One region of the Thalassospira sp. CH_XMU1448-2 genome, then DNA from elsewhere that is predicted to be linked to it. Evidence: predicted binding sites of a transcription regulator. Region 1 holds the regulator's gene; each other region holds the start of a gene.
What was found. Region 1 encodes PhoB, which activates phosphate uptake and scavenging genes when phosphate is short. Its sites were predicted from a motif close to TNTCATAAAACTGTCA; they were not measured.
Positions count from the first base shown of each region.

Region 2: a site for PhoB is predicted at 1,978-1,993, ahead of WA318_RS14840 (diacylglycerol/lipid kinase family protein). Genes of this name have one in related genera too.
Region 3: a site for PhoB is predicted at 1,519-1,534, ahead of WA318_RS07755 (RNA degradosome polyphosphate kinase). Genes of this name have one in related genera too.

Region 1 covers NZ_JAYMEA010000001.1:888,618-891,902, forward strand. The annotation lists gene pstA (phosphate ABC transporter permease PstA) at 1-111, shown strand, start outside; gene pstB (phosphate ABC transporter ATP-binding protein PstB) at 113-916, shown strand; gene phoU (phosphate signaling complex protein PhoU) at 942-1,664, shown strand; gene phoB (phosphate regulon transcriptional regulator PhoB) at 1,682-2,380, shown strand; gene WA318_RS04025 (cation:proton antiporter domain-containing protein) at 2,462-3,285, opposite strand, start outside.
Region 2 covers NZ_JAYMEA010000003.1:500,601-503,885, forward strand. The annotation lists gene WA318_RS14835 (aminotransferase class III-fold pyridoxal phosphate-dependent enzyme) at 1-925, shown strand, start outside; gene WA318_RS14840 (diacylglycerol/lipid kinase family protein) at 1,016-1,963, opposite strand; gene WA318_RS14845 (UDP-2,3-diacylglucosamine diphosphatase) at 2,183-3,100, shown strand; gene WA318_RS14850 (glycosyltransferase family 4 protein) at 3,097-3,285, shown strand, end outside.
Region 3 covers NZ_JAYMEA010000002.1:93,431-96,715, forward strand. The annotation lists gene WA318_RS07755 (RNA degradosome polyphosphate kinase) at 1-1,418, opposite strand, end outside; gene WA318_RS07760 (SixA phosphatase family protein) at 1,597-2,151, shown strand; gene aspS (aspartate--tRNA ligase) at 2,396-3,285, shown strand, end outside.

The DNA of each region.
Region 1 (3,285 bases):
CGTGCCTTTGTCGAGAAAACCTCGGCTGCGATTATGGTTTTGCTGGCCTTCCTGATCCTGATGAATGGATTGGCTGTGTATCTGCGCAAAAAATTTGAACGGAAGTGGTAAAATGGCTGCTGTATCCCAGAGCGCAATGACGGCAGAGCCGTCGGTCTCAAGCCCGAAAATGACGGCACGTGACCTTAATCTTTTCTATAGCGATAACCAGGCCCTGTTTGACGTCAATCTTGATATCGTTGAACGCCAGGTCACCGCGCTGATCGGTCCGTCGGGCTGTGGCAAGTCAACCTTCCTGCGGTGCATGAACCGCATGAATGACACCATTGATGGTGTCACCATCAATGGTGAAGTGACCCTTGATGGTCGTGACATCTATGACAAGCGCATCGACGTTGTTCAGCTGCGTGCACGTATCGGGATGGTGTTCCAGAAGCCGAACCCGTTCCCGAAATCGATCTATGACAACGTGGCTTATGGACCGCGTATCCATGGTCTGGTCAATTCGCGTGACGAACTTGACGAAATCGTCATGACCTCGCTTGAACGTGCGGGCCTGCTCAAGGAAGTCAAGGATCGTCTGCAGTCACCGGCAACCGGCCTTTCCGGTGGTCAGCAGCAACGCCTTTGCATCGCGCGTGCGGTTGCGGTCAGCCCTGAAGTCATCCTGATGGATGAGCCGTGCTCGGCACTTGATCCGATTGCTACGGCAAAGGTCGAAGAGCTGATTGACGAGCTGCGTTCGAACTACACCATCGTGATCGTGACACACTCCATGCAGCAGGCTGCACGTGTATCGCAGCGGACCGCATTCTTCCACCTTGGCAAGCTGGTCGAGGTTGGTGAAACAGATCAGATATTCACCAACCCGAAAGACGAACGCACCAAGGGTTACATTACCGGTCGCTTCGGTTAAGCAGCGACACGAGGAGCACGCATAAATGGCTGACGACAAAACACATATCGTAAGTTCGTTCGACGAGGAACTGACCCGTCTGAACAACATCATCTCGCAGATGGGCGGGCTTGCAGAAAGTCAGCTGATCTCTGCGATCCGTTCGATTGTCAAACGGGATTCCGAACTGGCTGAAAAAGTCATTCTGTCGGATCACCGTATCGATATTCTCGAACAGGAAGTTCAGGATTTCGCCGTGCGTCTTCTGGCCTTGCGCCAGCCGATGGCAGATGACCTGCGTCAGGTCGTGACCGCACTCAAGCTGTCAAACGATCTGGAGCGTATCGGTGATCTGGCGAAAAACATCGCCAAACGCGCGCAGGTTCTTAACCAGATTCCGCCGATCCGTCCGGTTCAGGTGATTCCGAACATGGGCAAGCTGGCGCAGGAAATCATCAAGGACGTTCTGGATGCCTATATCGAAGGCGATGCCGAAAAGGCCGAGCGTGTCTGGGCCCGCGATCAGGAAGTCGACGATATGTACAATTCGCTGTTCCGCGAATTGCTGACCTACATGATGGAAGATCCGCGCAACATCACGGCATCGACCCACATGCTTTTCATCGCCAAGAACATCGAACGTATTGGCGATCATGCAACCAATATCGCCGAGACGATCTATTACCGGATCAAAGGCGAAGACCTGCCGGCAATTGACCGGCCAAAAAATGATGCAGCGAACTTTGCTGTCGTCGAACCGAATGAGTGACACTGGAGCATAGGAAGATGGACCCAACGGTTCTTATCGTCGAGGACGAAGCTGCAATCGTAACCATGTTGCGCTACAACCTCGAACGTGAGGGGATGCAGGTAGTCGAAGCCGGTGACGGTGACGAAGCGTTGAAAATCCTTGCGGAAACGCATGTCGATCTTGTCCTTCTGGACTGGATGTTGCCGGTAATGTCGGGGATTGAAGTCTGCCGCCAGATCCGTCGCAAGCCCGAAAGCCGCGATTTGCCGGTCATCATGGTGACCGCACGTGGCGAAGAAGGCGATCGTATCCGTGGTCTTGATACCGGTGCTGACGACTATGTCACCAAGCCGTTCGCAATTGGCGAGTTGCTTGCCCGTATTCGTGCGCTGCTGCGTCGGTCCGGTCCGGCGCAACCACAAGGGCAGTTGGTCTATTCCGATATCGAAATGGATCTCGCAGCACACCGTGTCAGCCGCAACGGCAAGGCCATCCATCTTGGCCCGACCGAATTCCGTCTTCTGCGCTATTTCCTTGAGCATCCGGGGCGTGTGTTCTCCCGCGAGCAGCTTTTGAATGCTGTTTGGGGACCGAATATTTATGTCGAAACCCGCACGGTTGACGTTCATATCCGTCGTCTGCGCAAGGCGCTCAATGATGTCAAAGGCACCCGCGATATCATTCGTACGGTTCGTGCCGCCGGTTATGCGCTGGATTCAGAAACCGCTGCCTGATCTCTGATCTGAGCAAAGATCATCTACCCGGTTTCAGAAAAAACAAAACCCCCGTTGCCAATGGCTGCGGGGGTTTTGCCTTTAATGATCGTTTTCGGGCTTTGTCTTGCGTGCCCGACCTGAACTTGTCGAGGTTGTTTTCTTGGCCGTTGCGGACTTTACCGGTGTTTTACGCGTCGGGGTCTTCTTGGCGGCAACCCTGCGCGTTCCCGTTTTCTTTGCCGGGGGCTGTGATGCCGGTTCGGGTTTGTTTTCCGACCTGGCATCTGCTTTGGATTTGGTTTCCGCAACTGATGCCGGTTCTGCTGCCACGGGGGCCTCAGGAACCTTTTTCCGCTGGGTCCGTGGGGCCAGTTCGTTCATCAACAGCATGTCGGCACGGCGGAACTTGGCGATTTCGGCGTCGATATCTTCCTGTGGCACATCACAGGCCGACAAGACGTGATCCGAAAGCCGAAGGCCGGTTTCAAGTACTTCAGGGATGGCCGCATCTGCACCGCTACGAGACAGGGGTCCGATATGGGTGATGTCCTGGGCACGGGCAAAGATTTTCAGATGCGGATAATGTTGCCGCAAAAGCGCAACGGTCTTTTCAGTCGCATGCGGATTACCCATGGCAACAACGGCAATGCGGGCCTCGTCGGTGTGAGCTGCCCTGAATGTTTCCGGGCGTGATCCATCGGCAAAGAAGACAGGTAGTCCCTCGGCACGACCCCGTGAGACCTGTTGGGCGTCGCTATCAAGAACGATAAAGGGAATGTTCCGGGTTTTAAGAAGGCGCGCCAGAACGCGACCAACACGGCCACTGCCAATCACCAGAACATGTTGATGAATTCCGTCTGTTTCATCCGAAATCGGACCAAGCTGGTCGTCTTCCTTGGGATGAAGCTTTTCTTCAATCCGGT
Region 2 (3,285 bases), on a different contig from region 1:
CCGCGAAATGCTGATTGTTGATCATGCCTATCACGGCAACCTGACGTCGCTCATTGATCTCAGCCCCTATAAGTTCAATCGCAAGGGCGGCAAAGGATGCCCGGATCATGTCAAAATCTGTCCGATGCCCGACGGGTTCCGCGGACCGATCCGTTCCGATGATCCCGAATGCGGCAGGAAATACGCCGATCTGGCGATTGATCAGCTTCGCGCGTTTGAGGCCGAAGGCCGCCCGCCTGCTGCTTTCATCGCGGAATCTGTTCTTGGATGTGGCGGGCAGATCTTCTTGCCTGACGGTTATCTCAAACACATCTACGCGGCCGTTCGTGCATCCGGTGGTCTGTGCATTGCCGATGAAGTCCAGGTCGGTTTTGGTCGCGTCGGAAGCCACATGTGGGGCTTTGAACTGCAAGACGTGGTGCCCGATATCGTCACGCTGGGCAAACCGATTGGCAATGGCCATCCGCTTGGTGCGGTGATTACCACCCGCGAGGTCGCAAATGCGTTTTACAACGGCATGGAATATTTCAACACCTTTGGCGGCAATCCGGTGTCATGTGCCATCGGGCGTGAAGTTTTGCATGTTATCCGTGATGAACGTCTTCAGGCGAATGCACGCATTGTCGGCGATCATATGATGGCAAGATTGCGTGAAATTGCGGCAGGAAATCCGTTGATCGGCGAAGTTCGCGGTGCAGGTCTGTTCATCGGGATCGAACTGGTACACAGCCTTGAAACAAAGGAACCGGCAACCGAAAAGGCCGGGCAGATTGCCAATATGATGAAGGATCGCAACATCCTGATTTCGACCGACGGCCCGATGGACAATGTCATCAAGATAAAGCCACCAATCACCTTTGACCTTGATGACGCCAACACGTTCCTCGGCAATTTCGAGGAATGTCTGGCCTTGGTCACCCCCTGACAACGGCAAGGTGATCTGAACAACAAACAAAAAAGCATCCCGGCGATCACCGGCCGGGATGCGTCAATTCTGTGTCCCCGCTTTGTTGGCTTAAGCCTTGGTCAGTTGAAGGGGCTGATTGCCTGAATCGACCATACCACCAGCAGCGCGTGCATAGGCTTGCGGCACCATCAGACGCACCGGATAAGGCGACAAACTGATTTCACAAGGAAGCTTTCCTGCACTCTCACCATCAATTTGCATTGGCGCTGGCCCACAATGACTGGTGATGGTGACCCGTTCTGTACGCACAACCGAAACATCACTTTGTTCGTGTAACCGGTTAAGTGTAAGTGCCAGCCCGTATCGCGACAGCGCACCAATACCGTTGCCAGGCATCAGCACCACGTCAAAACCGTTATCGGTCAGCTTGGCGGATGGGGAAATAATGAACTCGCCACCATAATGTTGGGCATGGGTAACAACCACGCCAGCCACGCGATAGTTTTCCCGCCCGATATTGACTTCAAAATCCCGGTGATGTGGAAAGATGATGTTGCGCAGACCTTCAAGGACATAGGCCCCCTTGCCGATCAGGCGTTTGAGCTTAAGCGATACATTGGCAACCGTATCGGCGTCTGCCCCCATGCCAACCATCAGGAAGAACGCCCGTCCATTGACCAGCCCCGGACGTATCCAGACCTGACCGGGATTGTTGATATAGTCGGCAATCGCCTTTGCCTTGCGTTCCAGACCAACCTCGACGGCCAGAACATTTGCGGTCCCCAGCGGGATCACCCCAAGTGGCGGGACTTCATGTCCCTCGATCTGGGCGTCAAGCAAGCCGTTAAGTGCTTCGTTCAGTGATCCGTCACCACCCGCCACAAACAGCCGCTGATGGGCGCGCACCTTGCGGGCCAGCTCGCGTGCATGGCCCGGATGGGTGGTCTGTAACAATTCAACCTTGATCCCCGCGTGCTGCAAAATACTCGACAGGAATCGCTGTTTATTGCCGCCCGCACGCGGATTAAAGATCACAGTTACATCGGCATGAGCCATTCAGAACATACTTCCGAAATAAAACCGAAATAAATCATACATACGAAACACCATATGAAAGAAAATATGTAACAGTTGCTTTACAGAACGACGAAATTTCTGTGAACGGGTTATGTTGTCACGTTTTTTATTCTAAACCGATACTGGTTGAGGACAGTATTCGGCACCTTTAAATGCCGGGTTCCAGCCATCCTTTTGGCAGGATACGGAGGAGCGGCAATGACAGCGATGACGCTGCAACCGCATTACCGCACGGTCTGGATTTCAGACGTCCATCTGGGGACACGTGGATGTCAGGCAGATCTTCTTTTGGATTTCCTCAATGAAGTAACAGCAGACACCTACTATCTGGTCGGTGACATTATTGATGGCTGGCGGCTCAAGAAAAGCTGGTATTGGCCGGAAAGTCATCACGCTGTTATCACGACAATCATGGATAAGGCAAAAAATGGCGCCAAAGTCATCTTTGTCCCCGGAAACCATGATGAATTTGCCCGCGAATTTGTTGATATGACCTTCGGGCATGTCGATGTCAAAATGAACGATATCCATGAAACGGCCGACGGCAAACGTTTGTTGGTCATTCATGGCGACGAATTTGACGGTGTTGTCAAATATGCAAGATGGCTCGCCTATCTTGGGGACACGGCCTACAACCTCGCCATCGTTCTGAACCGCTATTACAACGGCATCCGCCGCCGTCTCGGATATGGGTACTGGTCACTGTCGGCCTATCTGAAGAACCGGGTCAAGAACGCGGTCCAGTTCATCTGTAATTTTGAAAATGCTGTTGCCCACGAAGCTGCCAAACGCAAGGTCGACGGCGTGGTATGCGGGCATATCCATCATGCTGAAAAACGCATGATCGGGGATGTTCTGTATTGCAACGACGGTGACTGGGTCGAAAGCTGCACGGCCCTTGTCGAAGACATGAACGGCAAACTTGAACTGCTTCACTGGGCAGAAATGCGCCAGATGGCGATGAGCCATTCCAATCCGGGCCGCGATGCATCAAGCGCCCCGTCACTGGGTCTTGGCAAACTGATTTCCATGTTCCGCATCGCCCATAGCACGGGCAGCTCCACATCAGGTGCATCAAAAAAACGCAATGATGCACCAATTGGAAAGACTGCATGAAAATACTGATCGTAACCGATGCCTGGTACCCACAGGTAAACGGTGTTGTCCGTACCCTTGAAACCGTACGCGGCGAGTTGGGCGAGATGGGGCATGACGTTCACGTCATCTCGCCCGATCAGTTCAAAACCATTCCATGCCCGACCTATCCGGAAATCCGCCTTGCCCTGTTTGCCAAACGCAAG
Region 3 (3,285 bases), on a different contig from region 1:
AACTTCGCGGTGATCGGGTGATAGTTCCCGGTCCCGAAATGGACATAGGTTTTAAGGCCGTGGGTTTCGCGGCGGACAACCAGCGACACCTTGGCATGGGTTTTCCAGTCAAGGAAGCCATAAACCACCTGACAGCCGGCACGTTCAAGGTCAGCCGCCCAGCGCAGGTTGGCTTCCTCGTCAAAGCGGGCCTTGAGTTCGACCATGGCGGTAACTGATTTGCCGGCCTCGGCAGCCGCAATCAGGGCTTTGACAATCGGGCTGTTTTCCGAGGTACGATAAAGGGTCTGCTTGATGGTGACGACATCCGGGTCGCGTGCAGCCTGAAGCAGGAACTGCACCACCACGTCGAAATCTTCGAACGGGTGGTGAACCACAAGGTCCTTTTTGCTGATGGCAGCAAAGCAATCACCGCCAAAGTCACGAACACGTTCCGGGTAACGCGCCGCATAGGGGGCAAACAAAAGGTCATGATGCAGATCGGAATCGATCAGCTGTTTGACATCGACAACCCCCAGAAGACCGTCAACCTTGACGACTTCTTCAAGGGCGACATCAAGTTCATCAATGACAAAGTCCAGCAGGTCTTCGGGGATTGCCGCATTGACCTTAAGGCGGATGATGCTGCCGCGACGGCGACGTTTCAGGGCAGTTTTGAAAACGCGCACCAGATCTTCTGCTTCTTCCTCGATCTCGACATCCGAGTCACGGATAACACGGAAGAAGCCATGTTCGATCATGTCAAAGCCCGGGAACAGCTTGCCAAGATACAGCAAGATCGCCTGTTCGACCGGAAGATAGCGTTCATTGCGACCCGGCAGACGCAGGAAGCGCCCGATCTTTTGCGGGACCGGGATCAGGCCGCGCATATTGTGCCCGTCAGCCGGATCAAACAGCTGCATCACAATGGCAAAGCCAAGGTTGGGAATGAAGGGGAAGGGGTGTGACGGATCAATGGCAAGCGGTGTCAGGGTCGGGAAGATTTCGCGCATGAAATAGCCGTCAAGCCATTTGCGGTCCGTCTGGGTCAGGTCGGACTGATCAATGACCGAAATGCCCTGTTGTTCCATTTCGCGGCTAAGCTGTCGCCATATGCGTTGCTGATCCTGCATCAGCTGGTTGGCATCAAAGGTAATGGCGCGCAGCTGCTCGGACGGGCTCATACCATCCTGACTGACCTTGGTCATGCCTGCGCGTAACTGACCGACGAGACCTGCGACGCGCACCATGTAAAATTCATCAAGGTTGCTGGCCGAGATCGACAGAAAGCGCAAGCGTTCAAGCAGCGGGTGCCCGCTATTCTGGGCTTCTTCAAGAACGCGATTGTTGAAAGCCAGCCACGAAAGTTCGCGGTTTATGAAACGGCTTTCCGAATCAATGGTGATCGCGCTTGATTGAACTGCAGCGGCGTGTGTCACGCTATGCCTCCTGCGGATTGAGGGAATGTCTTTGAATTTATGCGACAGTTCCCGGTTGCAAATGGAGTATAGGATAACTGTTTGCGCCCGTGCAATTTTCTTAAATTTATGTGTCAGTTTTTCTGATGGCGCTGCAGGCTTCTATATGGCATGGAAGAACACCGTTTGATCATCATTCATGGCTGTAAAGACCGAAGACATGAAGACGTTGCTGTTGCTCAGGCATGCAAAATCAAGCTGGTCCGACCCCGGTCGGGCCGACCATGACCGTGAACTCAACCGTCGTGGCGAAAAGGCGGCACCATTTATGGGACGTTTCCTGCGTGAGCAGGCCCTGATACCTGATCTTGTCTGGTGTTCGACGGCGGCTCGCACGGTGCAGACACTTGGTCTTCTGGGGCGCGATTTTGCCACCCATGCCGATGTGATCTATAGCGAAGATCTTTATATGGCCGGTGAAAGCGTGTTGCTTGAAAGCCTTCATCACACCCATGAAGACGCGACGTCGGTGATGTTTATCGGCCATAATCCCGGTATCGAGATGTTTGCGCAGGCACTGTTCGGGACCGGGGACGCCGAGGCCCGAGATGCAATGGCGCGCAAATATCCGACATGCGCGCTGGCGCATTTCAAATTTGATGTGGAAAACTGGACGGATATCACCTTTGGCTCCGGCACCCTGATCGGCTTTACCAAGGTCAAGGATTTGCAGGCAATCAAGGTCGGATCGTGACGAACTGGCGATCTGCAAGACGGTGATATGCAAGACGGGCACTTGACGCGCCGCCTTCGAGAGCGTTTTATACCGCGGAAATTTTGACGCCGCGTATGAACGGCAGTGAACACATCACCGCGAAACGTTCCGAAATTGTCGGAACGGGTCTGTTGTGGTGCGTTTTTTGTTTGACAGCGCGTGTCTGGCATGCACCTTTGCGGCCAAATTGGCGGCCCAAAATATAAAGCAACCTGGAATGACAATGCATCCTTATCGCTCACATAATTGTAATGCGCTGCGCGCGACTGACGCAGATGCGGAAGTTCGTCTGTCTGGCTGGATTCACCGTAAGCGTGACCACGGCAACCTTCTGTTTGTTGACCTGCGCGACCATTACGGCATCACCCAGGTCGTGATCGACATCTCCAGCCCGCTGTTTGAAACGCTTGATAAAGCGCGCGCCGAAAGCGTGATCACGGTCGATGGCAAGGTTGTCAAACGTACTGCGGAAACCATCAACCCGAATCTGCCGACCGGCGAGATTGAGGTTTATGCATCGAATATCGAAGTTCAGTCCGCGGCTGAAGTTCTGCCGATGCCGGTCTTTGGCGACGTTGAATATGGCGAGGAAATCCGCCTGCGTCACCGTTACCTTGATCTGCGTCGCGAAAGTGTTCATTCGAACATCGTTCTGCGTTCGAAGGTCATTTCGGCCATGCGTCAGAAAATGACTGCACAGGGCTTCCTTGAAATCCAGACCCCGATCCTGACGGCAAGCTCGCCGGAAGGCGCACGTGACTTCCTGGTTCCGTCGCGTATGCATCCGGGCAAGTTCTATGCGCTGCCGCAGGCTCCGCAGCAGTTCAAACAGCTTCTGATGGTTTCTGGCTTTGACCGTTACTTCCAGATTGCACCGTGCTTCCGCGATGAAGATGCACGTGCTGACCGCTCGCCGGGTGAATTCTATCAGCTCGACTTCGAGATGGCCTTTGCCACCCAGGAAGACGTGTTCGCCGCGATCGAGCCGGTTCTCTATGAGATCTTTGTCGAGTTCGGCGGTGGTCGTGATGTTACCCCGTTCCCGTTCCCGCGTATTCCGTTCGATGAATCGATGGCGAAATACGGTTCGGACAAGCCGGATCTGCGTAACCC